Regions from separate parts of the Streptomyces sp. RLB3-17 genome, predicted to be linked through region 3. Evidence: riboswitches for the same ligand, from Rfam matches in the RefSeq annotation. Region 3 holds a riboswitch; each other region holds the start of a gene.
What was found. A riboswitch is a leader RNA that binds a small molecule or an ion and turns the genes downstream of it on or off. The one in region 3 is predicted to bind cyclic di-AMP.
Positions count from the first base shown of each region.

Region 1 (3,204 bases), 230 kb from region 3:
CAGCCGAGGAACACCGCTCCGGGCATACGGGGCCGCCATTGCCGTACGACCAGGAGGAGCAGCCCCGGCCAGAGTGCCGCGGACAGGGCGAGCAGGGCCTCGGCCGGCACCTCCCAGCCCAGCGTGACCAGCCGCGTGCCGAGCACGGTGGTCGCCGCGACCGCGGTGAGCGCGCTCGGTGTACCGGCCTCCGTCAGCCACCGTTCCCGTTCCCGCAGCAGCCGTACGACGAAGGCCGCGGCGAGCCCGAGCCAGCCGACGGCCGCGAGGACCAGCACGACCCGGGACAGGATCTCGTAGCCGGTCTGCTCCAGCCCGATCGAGATGATGCCGGTGGCCAGGATCGCGGCTCCGGCGCCCGGCGGGCTCTGCGCCCACCAGGTGCGCAGGCCGGTCCACCGGGCGCCGGGCGGGGAGATGGCTGACATGGGCCCGATGCTAAGGACCTTCGAGCGGGTTGGCGGCGGGCCACGCGCGCGTGGAGCTCGATGAGCCCCACGCGCGCGTGCCGGGCGTCGAGGCGTTAGGCCGGACGCACCACGCTGTGGATGATCGACTCGCCGCCGTAGAAGATCGACTCCTCGCGGACGTACGCGCCCGGCTTGGGGGCGTGGATCATCATGCCGTTGCCGACGTAGAGGCCGACATGGCTGATGTCGTCGTAGAAGAAGACGAGGTCACCGGGCTTGATGTCGGAGAGCGGGACCGTCGTGCCCACGTTGACCTGGTCCCAGGTGGTGCGCGGGAGATCGACGCCGGCGGTCTTCCAGGCGGCCTGGGTGAGGCCGGAGCAGTCGTAGGAGCCGGGCCCGGTCGCGCCCCAGACGTACGGCTTGCCGACCTGGGCGCGGGCGAAGGCGAGGGCCTTGTCGGCCTTGGCGGTGTACGAGGAGTCGGTGGCCGAACTCCCGGCGGTCCCGGTGGTCCCGGTGGTGGCGGTGGTCCCGGTGGTCGTCTGCTGCTGGGCGGCTGCCTCCTGGGCCTTCTTCTCCGCCGCGGCCTGCTGCTGCGCCAGCTCGGCCGCCTTGCGGTCGGCCGCTTCCTGCTTCTTCTTCTCGATCGCCGCGAGTCGCGCCTTCTCCTCGGCGGTCAGCTTCGAGAGCAGGTCGCGCGCCTCGGCGAGCTTGCGCTGCACGTCGGCCTTGGACGTCCTCAGCGCGCTCTGCGTCGTGGTGAGCGTCTGCAGGCTCTGGGAGGCCTCCGCGCGCTTCTTGGTGGTGGCGGCCTGCTCGGTGATGTAGTCGTCGACGGCCACCTTCTGGCGGCTGGTCAGACGGCTCATCAGCTGGGTCTGGTCGAAGTAGTCCTGCGGATTGTCGGCCAGCAGGAGGGTCGCGGTGTCGGGGGCGGAGGCGCCGGTGCGGTACTGCGCCGCGGCGAACGAACCCAGCTCGTCGCGCGCGGTGTTGAGCTTCTCGGTGCGCTGGGCCACGTCGTCGAGGAGGGAGTCGACGCGCTTGCGCTGCTGCGCGGTCTTCTCCCTGGTCGCGTTGTACTTCTCGGTCGCCGCCTCGGCCTGGTGGTAGAGGTCGTCGACCTTCTTCTCGACCTCTTCGATGCTCGGCTTGGAGTCGGCCGAGGGCGCGGCGTTCGCCGTCTGGGAGAGCAGGGCCACGGAGGTGAGGGCCGCCGTGGCGAGGGCGGGGGTCCGTATACCCGCTATGCGCGTACCCGTAGGACTCCACTTGCGATGCGACGCCAAGAGAGGCGACTCCTTCCGTCTTCCGCCTACCGAGTTAGCTGTCGGGTTCGGGCGGGTGATTCCGGAAGGTTTGCCCTACGGTCCTTGTCCCAGCGGACAGTTGGACCGATTCACCCCAAGGTCGGTTGGGTCCCCGGCTCCGGCTGCCGTACGGCGCACCGGACTCGGCGGAGGCCGCACGGCCCGGCGATGTTCGCCGGTTGGGTCGAGCGGCCTGCCCGGCACGCTAGCCAACTCATAAGTGTTCTGTGAAGTTTGATGTGCGATATGCCCGATACTTTTTTGTGACCTTGATCCTGGGGGCCATTGATCCGGACCGACTGTGGCTGACCGTAATGAAACGATCCTGAACGGTGACGGCGTCCGCGGCGGAAAGAGTGGCGGAAAGGGATCAGGTGCGGTCACGGAAAGGGATCATGCGCGGTCGTGGAAAGAGATCATGCGCGGTCGCGGAAAAACCGGTCGGGTTTCCAGGGTGGCCGCGGGTTGTCAGTGGGGCCGCCTAGACTCGGAGAGCGATGAGCAGCCTCTTTGATGACAGCTTTCTGGCGGACCTCCAGCCTTCCGGGGCCCACGAGGAAGAGCCTCCGCCGCCGCCCGAGGACGGGGCGCCGGAGCCGCTTCCGGACGACCTGTTCGGCGGCAGCTTCGACGTGCCCGCGAGCCGGGACGCCTACTACCGCGACGGCGCGCACCGCCCCGCCGTGGACCCGGCGGCCCTGCTGGACGGGCTGAACGAGAACCAGCGCGCGGCCGTGGTGCACTCCGGCTCCCCGCTGCTCATCGTGGCCGGCGCGGGCTCCGGCAAGACCCGGGTGCTCACCCACCGCATCGCCCATCTGCTGGGCGAGCGCCATGTCCACCCCGGCCAGATCCTCGCGATCACCTTCACGAACAAGGCCGCGGGCGAGATGAAGGAGCGCGTCGAGCAGCTCGTCGGCCCGCGCGCGAACGCGATGTGGGTGATGACCTTCCACAGCGCGTGTGTGCGGATCCTGCGCCGGGAGAGCAAGAAGCTCGGCTTCACCTCCTCGTTCTCGATCTACGACGCCGCCGACAGCAAGCGGCTGATGGCGCTCGTCTGCCGTGATCTGGATCTCGATCCCAAGCGCTTCCCGCCCAAGTCCTTCAGCGCCAAGATCTCGAACCTGAAGAACGAGCTGATCGACGAGGAGGACTTCGCAGCGCAGGCCGCCGACGGCTTCGAGAAGACCCTCGCCCAGGCCTACGCGATGTACCAGTCGCGGCTGCGCGAGGCCAACGCGCTCGACTTCGACGACCTGATCATGACCACGGTCAACCTGCTGCGCGCCTTCCCGGACGTCGCCGAGCACTACCGGCGCCGCTTCCGCCACGTCCTGGTCGACGAGTACCAGGACACGAACCACGCGCAGTACGCCCTGGTCAGGGAGCTCGTCGGCCCGGCCGCCGGTGACCGGCCCGAGGACGTGCCGCCCGCCGAGGGCGAGCTCGAGCCCGCCGAGCTGTGCGTCGTGGGCGAC
Region 1 is NZ_CP041610.2:6,803,338-6,806,541, forward strand. It holds gene FNV62_RS30930 (tellurite resistance/C4-dicarboxylate transporter family protein) at 1-428, opposite strand, end outside; gene FNV62_RS30935 (NlpC/P60 family protein) at 524-1,702, opposite strand; cyclic di-AMP (ydaO/yuaA leader) riboswitch at 1,710-1,882, opposite strand; gene pcrA (DNA helicase PcrA) at 2,221-3,204, shown strand, end outside.
Region 1: another riboswitch for cyclic di-AMP. It lies ahead of FNV62_RS30935 (NlpC/P60 family protein); the one in region 3 lies ahead of FNV62_RS29820 (transglycosylase SLT domain-containing protein).

Region 2 (3,204 bases), 1.6 Mb from region 3:
CGAGACGCCGAGGATGGCGTTGGCGCCGAGCGAGCCCTTGTTGTCGGTGGCGTCCAGGTCGAACATCGCCTGGTCGATCAGGCGCTGCTCGGTGGCGTCGTAACCGACGAGCTCCGGGCCGATCTGCTCGATGACGGCGAGGACGGCCTTCTCGACACCCTTGCCGCCGTAACGGTTGGGGTCACCGTCACGCAGCTCGATGGCCTCGAAGGCGCCCGTGGAGGCGCCGGACGGAACGGCGGCACGACCGGTGCTGCCGTCGTCGAGGCCGACCTCGACCTCGACCGTGGGGTTGCCTCGGGAGTCCAGGATTTCCCGGGCTACGACGACGTCGATGGACGGCACGAGCATCTCCTTCTGGGATGTGACGCGGGTACGCGGAGCCTGTGATGGCTTCGCGACATGAGCCTAACCGCCCCGGGGGGATCGGCCAGCCGGTCGCCCACCCCTTGGGCAGAACTGAACGTACACATTGTTCCAGAACGGAACAAAAACGGGTACGGAAATCTGGGTACGAAGCGCTCGGTACGAAACGCTCGGCACGAACTGCCGGATACGAAAAACCCCGCTCCGGTGCGTACGGGGGAACACGCACCGGAGCGGGGAGCCCGTGGGGACGGGGGTGACCCTCACCGGGGCCTCCAGTGTGGAGACCCCTTTTATGAGAGACCTGTCATTCAGCTGGGGTGAAGCTGCCGATCATCAGCTGAGGTGCAGCCGCTGACCCGGGTAGATGACGTCGGCGTCGTCGACGATGTCCTTGTTCAGCTTGAACAGCTGCTGCCAGCCGCCCTTGACCTTCTTCTTCTCGGCGATCGAGCTGAGGCTGTCGCCCTTGACGACCTTGTACTCGCCGTCGCCCTTCTTGACCTTCTTGCCGGTCGGGGTGGAGACGGTCTTCTCGGCGGCCGGGCGGGACGCCGAACGGGAGGCCGCGGTGTCCGTCGAGCGGGTGGTGGCGCTGGTGCTCGGCGAGCTGTTCGACGAGGAGCCGTTCGAGGAGGACGAGGTCGACGGGGCGCTCGCACCGCCGGTGTACGCGGCGCTCGACAGGCCCGTGCCACAGGTCGGCCAGGCGCCCTTGCCCTGCGCGGCGAGGACCTTCTCGCCGACGGTGATCTGCTGGGACTTGGAGGCCTGGTTGGCGGTCGCGGCGTACGCGGTGCCGCCGTACGCGGCCCAGGTGGAGGCCGAGAACTGCAGACCGCCGTAGTAGCCGTTGCCGGTGTTGATGGACCAGTTCCCGCCGGACTCGCACTGGGCGACGGCGTCCCACTCGGAAGTGGTGGCGGCGGAGGCGTTGCCGGCCGCCATCAGCGGAGCGGCGATGGCGACACCGGTGACACCGGCGAGCGTGGCGACACGAGTGGCCTTGGACGGACGGCGGTGCTTGCCCTTGCTGGAAAACAGCATGGAGAGATCCCCTCACCGACGCCTGCGAGGTGAGCTGTCGGGTTCGGGCGGGTGAGTGCCCGGCCGTGCGCGCTGAGCGCTCGGCTTCACCCCAAGCCGCTCCCGGTCAACTACCGGGCGCGGCGCCTACCTTGGTTCCCCCGCTCCTGCCTACGGCGCTGACGCGTCGACTGTTCCCGTACGGCCGTTGGCAGGATTCGGCGTTGACGACCGTCGGGGCCCGCTGTGGCGAGCGGTGACGACCGTAAGCAGTCGATCGGCTGAATTCCAAAGACGATCAGGGCCTTTGAGATCCATCTCTCACTCGCGCCAAACCGGACATTACACGGCGAACCATGACGCGAACTGCCCCTACTTTTCGCCCGATTCAGTACCAACTGCAAGGCTCTGACCGGGAAGGATGAGGTTCGGGTCGACGCCGACCGTCTTCTTGTTCGCGTCGTACAGCTCGGCCCATCCGCCTTGGAGGTCAAGGGCGTCCGCGATGGTCCAGAGATTGTCTCCGGCGCGCACGACGTAGGAGCCGTCGACGACATCGCGGGAGACGCCCGCGCCGCGCGAGGCGTGCCGCCCGGAGGAGTCGTCGCCACGGCCGTCCACGGCGCTGTCGGTGGTGTTCTCGGCCGCGGTACCGCCGCGGTGGCGCCCCGCACCGGTCGTCGCGTTCTCGGACGTACCGGAAGAGTCGCCGCCCTGGCCGGAGTTGCCCGAGTTGCCGCTCTTCGTCGTTTCCGTGCCGGAGCCGCCCACCCCCTGGGCGTCGCCGCCGGTGTCGGCCTTCGTCGTGTTCCCGGCGGCGTTCCCGGTCGCCTTCGACGACGAACCGGACGAAGACGAGCCGGACGAAGACGAATCGGACTTCGAGCCGGAAGAGGTGGGCGGAGTCGAATTCGCAGACGAACCGGACGAACCGGTTGAATCCGATGTACTGGACGAGTCGTTCGCCACGCCCGTGTCGACCAGGATGTCGCCCGAGTTCTTGCTCAGCCCGGAGAGCGGTCCGCAGGTCGGCCAGGGGGTGAGGCCCTGGTCGTCGAGGAGCTTCTCGGCGATGGCTATCTGCTGCGAGCGGCTGGCCTCGTCGGCGCTCGACGCGTAGGTGAGGCCGCCGTACTTCTCCCAGTCCGCCTGGCTGATCTGGAGCCCGCCGTAATACCCGTTGCCGCTGTCGGCACTCCACTGGCCGGCGCTCTCGCACTCGGCGACCCGGTCCCACGTGGTGCCGTCGGCCGCGCTCGCGCTGGTGGCACCGAGCAACGGGATCGCGATGGCGGATCCGGTCACTCCTGCCGCGACGATGAGGGCCGGGGCCTGACGGGGGCGACGATGGCGGCCGTTCCCGGAGAGCATGCGGAAGCCTTTCACGTGACAGCAGGTGACTACGCGACGTGTGAGTCGCGTTGACGAGTGAACGTATCCGCACCCGATCACTTGTCACAAGTCGATGCAGCGTAGATCACGTGAAGATCACAGAGTTGAGTGCGTGTCAGGTTTGAACGCCCGCAGGTGTATGGTCGCCCGCTATCGCGCGGCCGGTACCGGAGGCGTGAACTCCACTGGAAGCGTGCGCAATCCACGCATAATGAGCCCGCCGCGCCAGCGCAAATCGGCCGAATCTCCCGCGAGTTGAAGGTCGGGGAGACGGGTGAGGAGGGTGGCGAGCGCGGTCTGGCCCTCCAGGCGGGCGAGCGGGGCGCCGAGGCAGTAGTGGATGCCGTGCCCGTAGCCGAGGTGTTGGTTGTCACGGCGGGAGAGGTCGAGCGTGTCCGGCCGTTCGAACCGCGCGGGGTC
Region 2 is NZ_CP041610.2:4,934,945-4,938,148, forward strand. It holds gene eno (phosphopyruvate hydratase) at 1-351, opposite strand, end outside; gene FNV62_RS22420 (transglycosylase family protein) at 703-1,413, opposite strand; cyclic di-AMP (ydaO/yuaA leader) riboswitch at 1,418-1,626, opposite strand; gene FNV62_RS22425 (transglycosylase family protein) at 1,765-2,763, opposite strand; gene FNV62_RS22430 (cytochrome P450 family protein) at 2,935-3,204, opposite strand, start outside.
Region 2: another riboswitch for cyclic di-AMP. It lies ahead of FNV62_RS22420 (transglycosylase family protein); the one in region 3 lies ahead of FNV62_RS29820 (transglycosylase SLT domain-containing protein).

Region 3 (3,204 bases):
TCGGTGACCCTGGACAGGGAACTCGCGGAGACCGCGCTCGGCAAGATCGAGGCGGAGGTCGGGCTGCTCTACGCCGCGGTGGACCAGGACGGCGTGGACGGGCTGACGCTCATCGAGCCGGGGTACGTGATGCCGCATCCGACGCTTCCGGCGGTACGGGTGCATCACCGCGACGACCTGTGGACGGAGCCGATCAGCAAGGTGTTGCTCCGTCACCCGTCGCTGTCCGACGACGAGTTGGCCTCGGCCGCCCGGGGTGTGGTGGGCTCGCTGGCCACCGTCACCATGTCGGGGCCGGGGACCGTCGAACTCCAGCCATGCGGCGTGACCAAGGCGACCGGTCTGGCGCTCGCCGCCGCCCACCTCGGTCTCACTCCCGCCGGCACCATCGCCTTCGGCGACATGCCCAACGACATCCCCATGTTCGACTGGGCCGCCCGGGGGGTCGCCATGGCCAACGCCCATCCGGAGCTGAAGGCGGTGGCCGACGAGGTGACGCTGTCGAACGAGGACGACGGGATCGCGGTGGTGCTGGAGCGGCTGTTCCCGTGCCGGTCGGATCGGTTCCGGGAGTCCGGAGAGCCCGGTGGGTCCCGGCAGCTCTCCGAGTCGCTCCGACCTCATCAGCCGTATCAGCCGCATCAGCCCCGGCAGTCGTACGAGCCCTACCGGCTCAGCCAGCCCCACAGTCCTGTCAGTAGGGGCCGTTGACGTTGTCGATCGAGCCGTACTTCGCCGCCGCGTAGTTGCAGGCCGCCGTGATGTTCGCGACCGGGTCGTAGATGTTCATCGACGTGCCCGGCACGTGGTAGGCCTTGAACGTCGGGTCGATGACCTGGAGCAGGCCCTTGGAGGGGATGCCGGCCTTGGCGTTGGAGTCCCAGTTGTTGATGGCCATGGGGTTTCCGGAGGACTCGCGCATGACGTTGCGGTGGATGCCGTTGTAGCTGCCGGGGATCTTGGCGCGGGCCATGATGTCCAGCGAGTGCTTGATCCATCCGTCGAGGTTGTTCGCGTACGTCTTCGAGGTGGTGGGCGCCGTCTTCGCCTTGGCGGGGATTTGGACGGTTTTGGTGCCCACGGTCAGGGTGAGGCCCGGACGGAGCGTCGTCGGGTCGGGGCCTATGACCGCGCGGTTGGCGGCGTACAGCTTCGCCGCGCCGCCGCTCTTGGGGTACTTCCGCGCGATCTTGGCCAGGGTGTCGCCCGCGGTCACCTTGTACGTGATGAGCTGGACATCGGTGGTGGTGGCGGTGGCGGCCTGTGCGCAGGTCGCCGCCGCGAGCGGAAGGGCGAGTGCGACTCCGCCCATTCCCGCGGCGAGGATGCCCCGAGTGAGCATGCCGTGGATCTTGAAGCTGCGGTGCTTGCCTCGTGCGGACATGGCGAATTCCTCTCCGGCGCCTGCGAGGTGAGCTGTCGGGTTCGGGCGGGAGCTGCCCGGCCGCACGGTGTGTGCGACTTCACCCCTAGCCGTTCCGGTGTCCGGATCGGCGGCTTACCTGGGTCCCCCGCTCCTGCCGTGCGTGTGTGTGGGTGGCTGGGATATTCCGGTCGGCGGCAGGATTGGGCGGTCCGTCCGGATCGACGTGAACGTATGCGAGAGCACATGTCCGGAACAAGCCCTCATTTCCCGGTGTAGATCGCTTTCACCTGTGCAATAAGGGGGAGAAAATGCCCGATTAATCCGGAACGTGACGCTCAACTTGCCTTATGCAAAGGGGGAGTCGTCAAGAGGGGATAAAGGGCCCACTTCGCATGGGAGTGACCCAATTCACTCGACCAAGCAGAAATAAAGCGGCACTGGCGGCAAATCGGACATACGGCTTCGAGTGTCCAGGCCGTTGAGCCCGTAGGCGGAGCCGGGCGTACCTCCCACACGGGCAGGTCCGTGTCGGGGTCGTCGTCGGGGAGCCGGCCGGCGTGGGGCTTGAAGTAGAGGCCGTGGGCCCAGTATTCGGGGAGTTCGTGGCACATCAGGTCCGGGTGGGCCCCGAACTACCGCCCCGCGTAAGCCCTGTTGATCCTCGCCACCGCCTCGGCCCGGGGAATCCCGAAACGCGTGACCATCTCGTCGGTCGTCTCGGCGGTCATCTCGTGGAAGTGCGCGAGCATCCCCTCGTCCAGGGCCATCAGGAACTCATCGGTCCGCGCCATGCTCCTCAGGGGTTGCCCATGCCGCCGCCGGGTCCCCAGTCCGGCGGCGTCCGGGGGATTCTTCTCTCCCACGTCCGATGGAAGACCACCTCGTTGCCGTCCTTGCAGATCAGCTCGTTCGAGGTGATGAACTCCCGCGCGTCGCAGCTGAGTTCGGAGCGTGTCTCGACCCGGGCGTCCCAGGGCAGCTCCGGGCGGTGCAGACGGATCGACCTCGTCGAGCGGGTACGGGCGGAGAGCGGGTCCGACTCGTCGATGGTGTACGTGTCCCGGGCGTCCTCCGTGCATTCCAGGCCGTCAGGGTGGACACGGGTGCCGTCCTGGCGAGGGTCGACCTCCAGACGCCACTCGCCCCTCGCCACGTCACGGGCGACCAGGCGTTCGGGGCGGGGCTCGTCAAGGGTGGCCGCGGACGTCACTCCCAGGGGTTCGGACTGCTCCGGCTCCTCGAAGGTGATCCTCGGGTCCGACTCCCTTGCTCGCACCGGAAGTTCGAGGGAACTGCCCGCCGGGTCCAGGACGAGCCCCGCCGCCGAGCCCGGCTGGGGCCAGATCCACGGCCAGTAGGCGGAGGACAGGGAGAGCCGGATGCGGTGGCCGGACGGGAACGCGTAGCCGGTGGCGGTCAGGTCGAAAACCACGTCCTCCGTAGAGCCCGGTTTCCAGGAGACCGCCTGGTCGGGGCCGTAGCGCGCTGACAGGTTCAGGGCACCCCGGGTCACCAGCGTCGAGGAACCGTCGGCGGCGACGTCGCACACCCTGGCGATCACCTGGCCCCAGGGGGAGTGGGACGTCAGACGGAGGCGGACCCTGGGGCGCCCCAGGATCCAGGTCTCCCCCGGGACCTCGAACTCGAAGCAGACCGATCTCGCGTCCTCCTCCCGCTGGTTCGGCGGCAGGTCCGCGTCGTTCCCGACGGGGCGGAAACGGCCCGCGTCCACGCCCGTGTGCTGAGGGGAGCGCACCAGCACCGGTGCGCCCCGCAGCGCGTACGCGATCGGGGTCACGGAGGGGGAGGGCCAGGCGGTGTCGCCCACCCAGTGGCCG
Region 3 is NZ_CP041610.2:6,573,710-6,576,913, forward strand. It holds partial or broken gene FNV62_RS29815 (HAD family hydrolase) at 1-549, shown strand, start outside; gene FNV62_RS29820 (transglycosylase SLT domain-containing protein) at 695-1,384, opposite strand; cyclic di-AMP (ydaO/yuaA leader) riboswitch at 1,389-1,549, opposite strand; gene FNV62_RS55875 (hypothetical protein) at 1,999-2,157, opposite strand; gene FNV62_RS29830 (CocE/NonD family hydrolase) at 2,163-3,204, opposite strand, start outside.

Region 4 (3,204 bases), 3.1 Mb from region 3:
ACCGGTGTCGGCGTCGTAGTGGTACCAGGGCAACCTCGATACGCCGCCCGGTTCGGACCGCTCCGGCGGAATCTCGGCGTAGCCCCGCGCGAAGTCGAGCGCCGCCGAACTCGGCTCCCGCTCATGGCCGTTGACGAGGGCACGCACGGTGTGGGTGCCGGTGCCCCGGCCGTCGTCCTGGTACGTGGTCGACCGCGTGACCGGCGCCCCGTTGAGCCGCCGTCCGCCCTTGTACACGTTGAACGCGATCGCGTCCCCGGTGGGGGTACCCCCTGTTCGAGCGGGGCCGAGAACTTGGGGGAGGGCGTACTCCGTGCCGAGTAACCGCCGGCTCAGGAAGGTGCCCTCGCCCGAGGGGACGGCGACCGGGCCGCGGTCCAGGTTCTCCACGATCCGGCGCGGCGGCGGACGCCGTTCGGTGGCGTGCGAGGGCGCGGCGACCGGACCGGCCGGCAGCGCGGCGGTGGTGACGACGCCGAGTCTTCGAGGTCTCACGATGGCGTGCTCCTTGCGGTGGCGACGACGGCCGCGATGCCGTCGCCGAAGACGCAGAAAGCGCTTACGGAGATCACTGTGGAGCCACTCGCGCACCGTGTCGAGACCTCGTGCGCCGGTGCCACAAGACCGCAATGTGCCGATCATGAAAGGACCGCGCCGGGACGCGTGGAGAAGAACCGAGGGCCGGACCCCGCGATCGCGGGGTCCGGCCCTCCAAGACGTGAGAGGCGCGGCGGCGTCAGCCGACGGCGACACCGTGCGCGCGCAGGTACGCGACCGGGTCCACGTCCGAGCCGTAGTTCGGGGTGGTGCGGATCTCGAAGTGCAGGTGCGGACCGGTGACGTTGCCGGTCGCACCGGAGAGGCCGATCTGCTGGCTCTCGGTCACGGTCTGGCCGGCCGAGACGGACAGGGCGGACAGGTGGGCGTACTGCGAGTACCGGCCGTCGGCGTGCTGGATGACGACCTGGTTGCCGTACGCGCCGCCCCAACCGGCCGACACGACGGTGCCGGCGGCGACGGCCTTGACGGTGGTGCCGGTCGGGACCACGAAGTCCACGCCGGTGTGGTAGCCGCTGGACCACATGCTGCCGGCGACCTTGTAGCCGGTGCCGATGGTGGCGCCCTCCACCGGCAGGGTGTAACCGGTGTTGGTGGCGGCGCCGGTGGCCCGGGGTGCGGCGGCCTGGGACTTGGGCGCGTCCGCCGCGCCGGACGACCCGGTGGCCGACCGCGCCGACGATCGCGTGGACGTCTTGGCGGACGACTGCGTGAACGACTCGGTCGACGGCTTGGCGTCGTCGGTCGACACGGCCCTCTCGCCGATCGTGAGCTTCAGGCCGGGGTGGATCAGCGAGGGGTCGCTGCCGATGGCCTGGCGGTTGTCGGAGTAGAGCTTCTGCCAGCCGCCGCTGAGGTGCTGCCGCTCGGCGATCCTGGCGAGCCAGTCGCCGACCTTCACCGAATAGGTCTTCACCGAGGCCGTGGAGGTTGTCGCGGTCTTTTCCGAAACCGTCGCGGACTTTTGAGAAACCGTCGCGGCGGAAATCGTCGCGGTCTTTTCCGGAGTGGACGAAATCGCGGCCGTAGGCGTCATGGCATGGGCACCGGCGGCCCCCATCAGCGGCAGCGCGAGGGCGGCGCCACCGGTTCCGGCCACGGCGATCGAGCGGGAGAAGCGCTGGGACTTGGGTCGGCGATGCTTACCCTTCGCGGGCATGAAGAATTCCTCTCCGGCGCCTGCGAGGTGAGCTGTCGGGTGCGGGCTGGAGATGCCCGGCCACGCGGCTGCGCGGCTATACCCCTAGCCGTTCCGGAGACCGGAACAGGCGTGGTACCTGTGGGTCCCCCGCTCCTGCCGGTTACCGGTGGGTGTGCGGATACCGGGCGGCGGCAGGATTGGGCGTCCGTCCGGATTGAGGGCGAACGTAGGCGAGATGGGGGCGCATCGCCAACCATGTGGCTTTTCAGTGCGCGTGCCTTTCTTGATCCATGCCGGAATTCCGGTCACCCTCCGTGGACAATGATCTCCCCCGCCTCTCAACCCGCCTGGAAATTCAGGCGGATCGAGAAAGCGGGCCCGCAACGCATCGTCACGAATATGACGCTGCTCACGCACGCCACACCACGGTCCCTTATTCCAGGTCCAGTTGGAATTAAGGCATTAATAAGGACAGAACGCTCACATGCGACGCAGTCGGATAACTGCCGCATCGAAGTCCCCGCGCAGCCCCGTCCGCAACCCGTGATGCAACAGCACCGCACCTCGGTGCACTTCACCCGTTTCACGGCATTCGTACGCCGCGCTCGGATCGAGCCCGCGCAACCGGAGCGGGGCGACCGGCTCGCCGTGACGCTGGGCCTGGAGCAGGGCGAGGACGACGGTCTCGTCGCCGTGGACGTACTGCACCGCACTCAGCCCGCCCTCCGGAGGCCGCAGTCGGTAGAGGTCGCCGCGCTGCACGACCGGCCGGATCTCCTTGTAGAGGTCCACCCACTCCCGCGCCTCGACGAGCTCCGCCTCGCTCCAGTCGGCCAGGTCGCCGCCGACCCCGAGTACCCCGGCCATGGCGCTCACGAACCGGAAGCGCAGCGAGCTGATCCGACCGTTGAGCTGCGCGTTCGGACTGTCCGTGACCCAGGCGGCCATGATCCGGGCCGGGTGGATCTGGCTGAAGCCGTGCTGGATGGCGAGCCGGTCGAGCGGGTCGGTGTTGTCGGAGGTCCACACCTGGTCCGTACGCGCCATGACGCCGAGGTCGATCCGGCCGCCACCGCCCGAGCAGGACTCGAAGGCGACCCCGGGATGCTCCGCACGCAGCCGGTCCAGGAGCCCGTACAGAGCCTCCACGTGCTCGACCCACAGCTTCTGGGGGTACGGCTCACCGGGCCAACCGGCGTCCGTGAAGCAGCGGTTGAAGTCCCACTTCACATAGTCGATCGGAGCGCTCGAGAGCAGACTGTCGAGCTGCTCCCACAGGTACTCCTGGACATCCGGGCGGGCGAGGTTGAGTACGAGTTGGTTGCGGAACTCCGTCCTGGTCCGCCCCGGCTGGAACTGCACCCAGTCGGGGTGCGCGCGGTACAGCTCACTGTCCGGATTCACCATCTCCGGCTCGACCCAGATCCCGAACTGCATGCCGAGCGCGTGCACGTCGTCGGCGAGCGGCTTCAGCCCCTGCGGGAAGCGGTCCGGATTGGGGGTCC
Region 4 is NZ_CP041610.2:9,677,934-9,681,137, reverse strand. It holds gene FNV62_RS43510 (hypothetical protein) at 1-495, opposite strand, end outside; gene FNV62_RS43505 (M23 family metallopeptidase) at 737-1,717, opposite strand; cyclic di-AMP (ydaO/yuaA leader) riboswitch at 1,720-1,878, opposite strand; gene FNV62_RS43500 (alpha-galactosidase) at 2,180-3,204, opposite strand, start outside.
Region 4: another riboswitch for cyclic di-AMP. It lies ahead of FNV62_RS43505 (M23 family metallopeptidase); the one in region 3 lies ahead of FNV62_RS29820 (transglycosylase SLT domain-containing protein).